Regions from separate parts of the Pseudoalteromonas sp. ABV4_021 genome, predicted to be linked through region 1. Evidence: predicted binding sites of a transcription regulator. Region 1 holds the regulator's gene; each other region holds the start of a gene.
The links. The regulator FliA, encoded in region 1, starts transcription of late flagellar genes. The targets are predictions, from matches to a motif close to CTAAAGNTNNNNNNNNNNNNGCCGATA.
Positions count from the first base shown of each region.

Region 2: a site for FliA is predicted at 1,339-1,365, ahead of ACXAFE_RS03800 (flagellin N-terminal helical domain-containing protein). Genes of this name have one in related genera too.
Region 3: a site for FliA is predicted at 1,770-1,796, ahead of ACXAFE_RS06175 (VC2046/SO_2500 family protein). Genes of this name have one in related genera too.

Region 1 is NZ_JBSWVB010000001.1:971,241-974,522, reverse strand. Features, by position in the region: gene ACXAFE_RS04610 (chemotaxis protein CheA) at 1-34, opposite strand, end outside; gene ACXAFE_RS04605 (protein phosphatase CheZ) at 49-822, opposite strand; gene cheY (chemotaxis response regulator CheY) at 839-1,222, opposite strand; gene ACXAFE_RS04595 (RNA polymerase sigma factor FliA) at 1,273-1,989, opposite strand; gene ACXAFE_RS04590 (MinD/ParA family ATP-binding protein) at 1,998-2,855, opposite strand; gene flhF (flagellar biosynthesis protein FlhF) at 2,848-3,282, opposite strand, start outside.
Region 2 is NZ_JBSWVB010000001.1:809,236-812,517, reverse strand. Features, by position in the region: gene ACXAFE_RS03805 (flagellin N-terminal helical domain-containing protein) at 1-106, opposite strand, end outside; gene ACXAFE_RS03800 (flagellin N-terminal helical domain-containing protein) at 438-1,253, opposite strand; gene ACXAFE_RS03795 (flagellin N-terminal helical domain-containing protein) at 1,462-2,280, opposite strand; gene ACXAFE_RS03790 (flagellin N-terminal helical domain-containing protein) at 2,417-3,238, opposite strand.
Region 3 is NZ_JBSWVB010000001.1:1,301,453-1,304,734, reverse strand. Features, by position in the region: gene ACXAFE_RS06185 (SulA-like leucine-rich domain-containing protein) at 1-238, shown strand, start outside; gene ACXAFE_RS06180 (YchJ family protein) at 269-727, shown strand; gene ACXAFE_RS06175 (VC2046/SO_2500 family protein) at 1,226-1,735, opposite strand; tRNA gene ACXAFE_RS06170 (tRNA-Tyr) at 1,848-1,932, shown strand; tRNA gene ACXAFE_RS06165 (tRNA-Tyr) at 2,439-2,523, shown strand; gene ACXAFE_RS06160 (M48 family metallopeptidase) at 2,549-3,241, opposite strand.

The DNA.
Region 1 (3,282 bases):
CTTGTAAAATATCTTCATCGACATCAAAGCTCATGCATTTTTCTCCGATTAGAAGCCCAAACTAGACAGCAGATCGTCTACTTCATCTTGACCTGAAACCACATCTTCACGTGATTCAGCATTTATAATTGGACCTTCAGCTACTTGGTCTAATTCACCATCAGCAACCATTTGTTGTTCTTGTTGTATTGTCGTTTCAGGCGATTCATCATGTTCTACAGGTGTGCCAAACACGGTTAACATATGAATCAGGCTATCTTCGACTTCGCGGACAAGCTCGATTACACGTCTAATAACTTGACCTGTGAGGTCCTGATAACCCTGGGCCATGAGCACTTCTGTCATTAATGCATTTAATTTATCAGAATTTGTTTTTGCTTCATCCATAAAGCCGTTTAGCTCATGACATAACACTTTAAACTCACCAACTTTAAGATCTCGCGACATTAATTTGTCCCATTTGGGCTTAATATTGTTGAGACCTGTTTGCAAGTTATCGGCAATAGGCAGCGATGCTTCAACGGCGTCCATCGTTGTATTCGCAGCTTGCTCTGTCATTTCCATAACATAATTGAGACGTTCTTTTGCGTCAGGAATAGACTCAGTTGTTAACGCCGATAAAGTGGTATCAAGTTGAAAATTTTTCAATGAATCATGCAGTTGACGAGTTAGTTTGCCTACCTCACCAAATAATTCATCTTGCTCAATTGCCGTAACTTGCTTTAGCAGCTCTTGCGCTTGTTGTTGCTCATCGTTTTCAAGAAACGCAACTAGCTGCTTAGCTTGTTCTAAGGTAATTTGAGGCGCAGCACTTGCTGACATAAACCTCTCCTTCCCGTTAGCCTAAACGCTCAAAAACTTTATCAAGCTTTGTTTTAAGCGTTGCTGCTGTAAATGGTTTAACGATATAACCGTTTACACCTGCTTGCGCTGCAGCAATGATCTGCTCTTTTTTGGCTTCCGCAGTTACCATTAGTACCGGTATGTGTTTTAGACTGTCATCCGCGCGAATCGCGCGTAGCAAATCTATACCTTGCATACCTGGCATATTCCAATCCGTAACTACAAAGTCAAACTCTTGGTTTTGCAGCATTGGTAGCGCAGTGCTACCGTCGTCTGCTTCTTGCACGTTTGTGAAACCAAGATCTCTTAACAGGTTTTTAATGATTCTTCTCATCGTTGAAAAGTCGTCAACTACAAGAATTTTCATGTTTTTATCCAAAATATCCTCCAGTGAGGTATGCACCTAATTGTTTACTTACTACTTTTATTCTATATCCAGTCATGGACTTTTGCTTTAAGGCGCACCATGGCCTGACTATGTATTTGGCTCACTCTCGATTCACTCACTTCAAGAATCAGCCCAATTTCTTTTAAATTCATTTCATCATTGTAGTAAAGTGACAGCACTAACGCTTCTCTTTCTGGCAAAGTTTGTATTGCCTCTACTAACGCTTTATTAAATTTATCCTGTTGAATATCAACTAATGGATTTTGCTCTTTATTGCCGAGCCCTGCGTCGATGACATCTTCATCAACACCGAGATCTTCAATGCCGATAATTTTACCATTGCTTATATCCCTTAGAATATGATGGTACTCATCTAACGTAATATCAAGTTTTTCAGCTACTTCACTGTCTTTTGGTTCACGTCCGAGTGATGATTCTAACTGATTTATGACCGCGGCGACTTCACGGGCGTTTTTATGTACTGAGCGAGGTACCCAGTCTCCTTTACGCGTTTCATCGATTATTGCACCGCGAATACGAATACCCGCATAGGTTTCAAAGCTCGCACCTTTACTGCCATCAAAGTTCTTAGCAGCCTCAATTAGTCCTATCATGCCCGCCTGAATGAGGTCTTCGACGATAACGCTCGCCGGCAGACGCGCTAAAATATGGTAGGCAATGCGTTTAACCAACGGCGTATGCTGTTCGACAAGTTGCGATAATTGATTTTGATTAGCATAGGCAGCGGTTCTTTTCATAGGCGTTCCTAATTACTAACCAGTTTCTCAATGAAAAACTCTAGGTGTCCTGACGGCTGATTTGGAATTGGCCAGCTCGCCGCTTTAGTCGCAAGTGCTTTGAACGCAATTGCTGCAGGCGATTTTGGAAATACGTCGACAATGGTTTTTTGTTTACGAATCGCTTTTCGAATATTTTCATCAAATGGAACTGTTGCGACTAGCTCAAGCGATACATCTAAAAAGCGGTCAGTTACTTTTGATAACTTTGCGAAAAGCTCTTGGCCTTCTTTTAAGCTGCGTACCATGTTCGCAACTATTTTAAATTTATATACACCGTGCTCACGACTTAACACTTTAATCAGTGCATAAGCATCGGTTATTGACGTTGGTTCATCACACACAACAACAAGCACATCTTGTGAAGCGCGCGAAAAACTAAGCACCATATCTGAAATACCGGCCGCGGTGTCAACAACTAATACATCGTAGTGTGAGTCTAATTCGCCAAAAGCGCGAATAAGGCCAGCGTGTTCTGAAGGCGTTAATTCCACCATGTTTTGAGAGCCAGATGTCGCAGGTACGATTTTCATACCGTACGGCCCTTCAACTAAAATATCTTCAAGGTCACATTCACCTGAAAGCACGTGAGAAAGATTACGTTCTACGCGCAAACCCAGCATTACGTCACAGTTTGCTAAACCCAAATCGGCATCGAGGACCAGTACTTTTTGGCCTTGCTGGGCCATGGCGATTGCCATGTTTAGAGAGACATTAGTTTTACCAACTCCCCCTTTACCTCCAGTTACCGCAATTACTTTTACAGCCTTGTTATTGTTTGTCATTTTCCGCAGGCCACTAGCTTGATCTAATTCTGGGTTAATCATACATTCCTACTGCTTGATGCGCCATGCTTGATGCACGTCTTGCTTGCGCGTTTGTTCGTTTTGCATACAACTGCTGAGCTTTGCTGACCAATTTTTCCGCATTTGCCACACGAATGTCCTCTGGTACACGCTGCCCATTGGTAAGATAGCCTATTGGCAGACGATTTTGAATGGCTACACTGATAATTTCACCTAAACTTAGACATTCATCAAGTTTTGTGAAGATACAACCACTTAACTGTACCTGTTTGAACTGTTTTATCGCCTCTTGCTGTACTTCAAGCTGTGCTGTTGAACTTAACACAAGGTAACTGCGAATATCTACTCGGCTATTGCGCATTAAGGTGTTGAGTTGCTCAGTCAAACGTATATCTCGTTGGCTCATTCCCGCTGTATCAATTAATACTAGACGCTTATTTCTTAAATG
Region 2 (3,282 bases), 160 kb from region 1:
AACCTGATGATAAACGCTGAAAAGACGTGCTTAACGCATTTGTCGAATTTGATAATTGACGCTGTGCGTTCAATGATGTGATGTTTGAATTTACATATAAAGCCATGATTCTCGCCCTCTTCTATCTGCGGTATTTACCGCCAAACAACTCGTTTGATTAAGATATCGACACGTCAAAAAGATTCTTTAATCAATTTTTACAAGTAAGCCACTAGAAGAAAAATAACCAACAAATAAACAAAGAGTTACTTTAATAAATTAATCACAAAATGCTTTTAATTTTGAAGCATGATTCGTTCTGATTATTCTAGTTTAGAGGTGTAATTGTTTAGTTTGGGCTCTATGAATACGGTATATGGGAGGGATATTATTCAGTCAAATATTTATAGATCACACCACTCAGTGTGATCTATAAAAAGCATTACGATTACTATTTATTACAGCAATGACAACGCAATTTGCGGCTGCTGGTTAGCCTGCGCTAACATTGAGCTTGAAGCCTGTTGTAATACTTGGTTACGCGCCAATGCCGCACTTTCTGCTGCAAAGTCTGTATCCATGATACGTGACTTAGATGCTGCTACATTTTCTGCTACGTTGTTTAAGTTACGAATAGTCGAACTAAAACGGTTTTGCTTCGCACCAAGATCAGCACGTACACCGTTCACTGTTGACAACGCATCATCTAGTGCACCTATAGCTGTTTGTGCGCCTGCAGCAGTACTGATAGAGTCATCAGAAAGCGCAAGTCCTGTTGAGTTCATATTTGTCGTTACTTTTAACGTAATAGTCTGGTTTGCATCCGCACCAACTTGGAAGTCTGTGTCGTACGTACCATCTAAAATATTTACACCACCAAAGCTCGTATCACTTGCAACACGATCAATCTCAGCAGATAGCTCTGTGAATTCTTTTTGCAGTGCATCACGATCCGAATCAGTATTTGAACCATTCGCTGATTGAATTGCCAATACACGCATACGTTGCAACATATTTGAGGTTTCTTCTAACGCACCTTCTGCTGTTTGCGATAGTGAAATACCATCGTTCGCATTACGTGCACCTTGGTTCAAACCCTGTACTTGCGAGTTTAAACGTGTACCAATTTGTAAACCTGCCGCATCATCTGCTGCACTGTTTACACGTAAACCAGACGATAAACGCTGGAATGATGTTGATAATGCCTCACTCGAACGAGAGAGTTGTCTTTGAGAATTCAAAGACATTATATTTGAGTTAACACTTAAAGCCATGAGAGCCTCCAATAATAATTAACATAGGAACTATCAGTAGCAAGAGAGAGAGTAAGCTACAGATAGTTTTCTGTCCCATCTTCGTTATCGGCGCCCGTCTAAAACCCTTGAGCTTTTTTTTAAACTTTTTAACAAAAAGTAAAAAGCGGCCATTAGGCCGCTTTTTTATGAGAGAGGGAGTACTAACTTGATTAACTAGGAAAGAGTGTTAACCAATTAGCGACAATGCGATTTGTGGTTGTTGATTTGCCTGAGCTAACATTGAGCTTGATGCCTGTTGTAGCACCTGATTACGTGCAAGGCCTGCACTCTCCGCCGCAAAGTCTGTATCCATTATGCGTGATTTCGACGCCGATACGTTTTCTGAAACATTGTTTAAGTTACGAATAGTCGAACTAAAACGGTTTTGCTTCGCACCTAAGTCAGCTCGTACACCATTTACGATTGATAAAGCATCATCTAGTGCTGTAATCGCTGTTTGCGCACCTGCTGCTGTACTAATTGAGTCATCTGAAAGTGCAAGACCCGTTGAGTTCATATTAGTCGTGATTTTAACCTGAATTGTTTGGTTCGCATCTGGTCCTACTTGATAGTCTGTATCATATGTACCATCTAAGATATTTACACCACCAAACGTTGTATCACTTGCTACACGGTCTATCTCTGCCGATAATTCAGCAAACTCTTTTTGTAGTGCATCACGGTCTGAATCTGTGTTTGAACCATTCGCCGATTGAATCGATAAAACACGCATACGTTGCAACATGTTTGACGTTTCTTCTAGTGCGCCTTCTGCTGTTTGCGCAAGTGAAATACCATCATTCGCGTTACGTGCGCCTTGGTTTGCACCATTTACTTGCGATTGTAAACGTGTGCCAATTTGTAAACCGGCCGCATCGTCTGCTGCACTGTTAACACGTAAACCTGATGATAAACGCTGAAAAGACGTGCTTAACGCATTTGTTGAATTCGATAATTGACGCTGTGCGTTCAATGATGTGATGTTTGAATTTACATATAAAGCCATGATTCTCGCCCTCTTCTATCTGCGGTATTGACCGCCAAACAACTCGTTTGATTAAGATATCGACAATAAGGGGGATGACTTTAGAAAAAATTTAATAAAATTTATAGCCCCTGATAAATCAAGGGCTTTAGAACGGTTATCCCTGAAGTAGTGACAACGCGATTTGAGGTTGTTGGTTAGCTTGCGCTAACATTGAGCTTGATGCTTGTTGTAGAACCTGATTACGCGCCAATGCTGCACTTTCTGCTGCAAAGTCCGTATCCATAATACGAGATTTTGACGCTGAAACGTTTTCAGCAACACTTTTTAAGTTACGAATAGTTGAACTAAAGCGGTTTTGTTTAGCACCCAGATCTGCACGCACTGCATTAACTGTCGATAGCGCATCATCAAGCGCTGCGATTGCAGTTTGAGCTCCAGCTGCAGTACTGATTGAATCATCAGAAAGTGCAAGCCCTGTTGTATTCATATTAGTGGTAATTTTCACTTGAATCGTTTGATTGGCATCTGGACCGACTTGATAGTCTGTGTCATAAGTACCATTTAAGATATTTACACCACCAAATGTTGTATCAGTTGCAACGCGATCAATCTCAGATTGTAATTCAGAAAACTCTTTTTGCAGTGCCTCACGATCAGAATCTGTATTTGAACCATTTGCCGATTGAATTGATAAAACACGCATACGCTGTAGCATGTTTGTTGTTTCTTCTAATGCACCTTCTGCAGTCTGCGACAGTGAAATACCATCATTTGCGTTACGTGCACCTTGGTTTGCACCATTTACTTGCGATTGTAAACGAGTACCTATTTGCAAACCTGCCGCATCGTCTGCTGCACTATTAACACGAAGACCTGATGATAAACGTTGGAACGATGTACTTAATGCATTGGTTGAGTTCGCTAACTGCCTTTGAGCATTAAGTGACGTTATATTGGAATTTACATATAAAGCCATTTTTTTCTCCTAAGTTAGAATACAGTGGCGCAAAGCTCTCTCCT
Region 3 (3,282 bases), 330 kb from region 1:
AAGTTTATCTATCGACCACAGCAAACTGCTTATTATTCGCCAACGCCATCTTATTAATATTGAATACGTGGTTAATTCGGCGTTAAAAAATGGCAATTTTGGCGCAGTGGTATCGTGGACAAATATGCTTGATGAAGTAACGCTTAGTTCACTCTATGCAAACCAAACAGAGTTTAATGGATATTTCTACCACTTTGCAGCTAGCAAAGGTGTGACGGCAAACCCTACTCTCTGTTAAAATACTGGTTTTGAAAAACGAAATCTATTTATGTGTTACTGTGGAACAGCACAAGCATTTGAGCAATGTTGTGCACCCATCATCAATGGTGAAAAAAAAGCAGATAATGCAGAGCAGCTAATGCGCTCTCGCTATTCTGCATACTGTGTAAATAACAGTGAATATATTCATAACACCTATGCACTTGCTAAACGTGCCGAAAACAGTGTTAGAGAAATAAAGTTATTTGCCGAACTTGCTGATTTTATAAAGCTTACGGTGAATAGTTTTAATGAGCAAGGCGATTCAGCCAAAGTGCATTTTAAAGCAGAGTATATTTGCGACGGCTACTACTGCCAGCTTGAAGAAGTATCAAACTTTATTATTGAAGAAGATCAGTGGCGCTATTTAGACGGCACCCTTACTCCTCATAACGAAACTAAGCTAGGCAGAAACGATACCTGTCCGTGTGGTAGTGGTAAAAAGTTTAAAAAGTGTCATGGTAGCTAAGTAGGTCGTAATCATTTTTTAATGTACATAGTCTCAGTCTAAGCAACATTGTCGTAGCCTATCACCAAAATTAAGACGTTGACTGAAAGTTTTAATAGGGTAGCCCAATTAGATAGCGTCCCCTATTTCTCAACCCCCATCCACCAATACCAAAATACCCATTCTTTTAGATACATTCAGATAATGCACATGGATGATAATAATTGAGTTTCGCGATAAGTTTTTATGCAGTTTTTTCCGCTTAACTTTTCCTCTTGGCTTTTCTTCAAAGTTAAACTACGAACAAAAACCAAAGTATTTAGCGCACAAGCTAAGCCACTACCTGACCAACGACCACTCGCGCAACGCATTTTGAAAAAAGGCATAAACCCGTCAAATATATATTTAATAGCAAGGCAGCTATTAACTAGCACTATTTGAACAAAGATTAAAATTACAAAATACTGATTCAGTTAGTGTTTAATAAAACAGCCCTATGAGCCGTTACGGCAAGCTTTACTAAGCGACAGAAGCAAAGCTGTACTCTTGGCTCTTTTCAATACTTTGATAAAAATTGTCGACATCCATTTCGTTATTCCTAAGTCCAATTTGCTTAGCGCTGTGTAACTTCTTTTGTACCGCAGGCGGGCAATTATCAACAACTAAGGGCGGAATGTAGTTTTTATCATTCTTACAAGTGAAAGGTTCAGGCTTTAAACATTCATTAAATTGAATCGCGATTAACCCTTGGTTTTCTAACAATGTACGATTGTATTCACCAAGCAAGCCGTTAAACGGTTCACTTGCTAATGGCTTTTTCGGGCCTGCTGCGACCTTTGCGTATGAAAGAAGCGGATCAGCACTCGGTGACTTTTCGCTTTTTATTAGCTGAAATTGTGAAAACTCCGTCGCGTCATTACTTAATAAAGAAAGTAAAAGTGCAAAATCAGAATGGCGCTGCTCTTTAACACTGTGAGAAAGTTGCTCTCCAAGTTGCGCTTCATGTGTGATGATTTGTTCGATTTGCATCTTTAATAGTCAATCTGATTAATAACAAAGCTGTTATCGACAAAATTCAAAAAAACTTTAGCTTTAACCTTTACTTAATTTTTTAGTTTGTTAATATTCGCCTCGTTCTCGTGGAGGGGTTCCCGAGCGGCCAAAGGGATCAGACTGTAAATCTGACGGCATTGCCTTCGATGGTTCGAATCCGTCCCCCTCCACCACTTATCTTTTATTCCAAATTCCAAATTCCAAATTCCAAATTCCAAATTCCAAATTCCAAATTCCAAATTCCAAATTCCAAATTCCAAATTCCAAATTCCAAATTCCAAAAAGCGAAATGTTATCTGGTGCTAAGTCAACTTATTTAACTTATTGATATTCACATTAAGCGATTAATTGCATATGCATAATTTGAATTTAAACACCCAAAATTCTCTATTCTAACCCTTATCGAAAATGCGTATATTCACAGCGCGTAAATTAGCGCTAGGTTGCGTTAAGAAATAATCGAACGCCCCAACCAGACACTTATTACTCTTCTTTATTTAAGCAAGTTAGCTCGTACACGAGCGCCAAGGATGAATAACGAATTTGATTCTAGCCGTTATTCTGAACAGTTTTGTATGAAATTTAGCTGTTGTGATTGCATTTTGAGCGGTTGGCCACTTTTTTATAAAAAGTGCTTTACAGTAAGATAAAGCTTCACTAATATTGCGCCTACTTCAGTGGAGGGGTTCCCGAGCGGCCAAAGGGATCAGACTGTAAATCTGACGGCATTGCCTTCGATGGTTCGAATCCGTCCCCCTCCACCACTTTCTTTCTGAAGTTCATCTAACTCTACTCAAGTTTAAAAATATCCAATTTATATCCGTTTTCTTTAAGCCAGTTTTCAGCTTTTCGATAATCTGGATAGATGCTCTCAACCGCTTGCCAAAACCTACGGCTATGATCCATTACTTTTAAATGCGCTACCTCATGTGCAACAACATATTCAATTACCCATAATGGTGCACATACTAGCTGTAAATTAAATTGTAATCGGCGTTTCGAATCACATGCGCCCCAACGACTGCGCACATGTTTAACACTTACACTGTGAAATGACTCGTTGATTTGTTTAGCCAATCGCTGCGCCTTGGCGCTGCAATAATTAGTAAGTTTATTTTTTGCAAAATCAGCGATTAATGCCAGCTGCTTATCACTTACATTTTTTACACGTCGCGATGTATTAATAGACAGTACCCCGTCAACTAATTCAACGTTACTTTTTACCTGCCCTTCTACAAATATTAAATTGATCTCTTCACCTAAAATAGAAAGTGTTTTTTGCGTTAATACCGACGCTGCATCAACACGTTTAATCTGCTTTTCTAAGTGCTTATTAATCCAACCTTGTTTTTGCATTAACCATTGTTCAATAAAGTCTTGTTTTAAATGCATAGGAGCATAAACAAATACTTCTTTTGCTTTAATTTTTATAGCGAGTGTTTTACGATTTTTACTACGTTTTAACTGATATTTGATCGACATTATTTTCTATTGTGGTTAACTTGCTATAGTTATAAGAATCT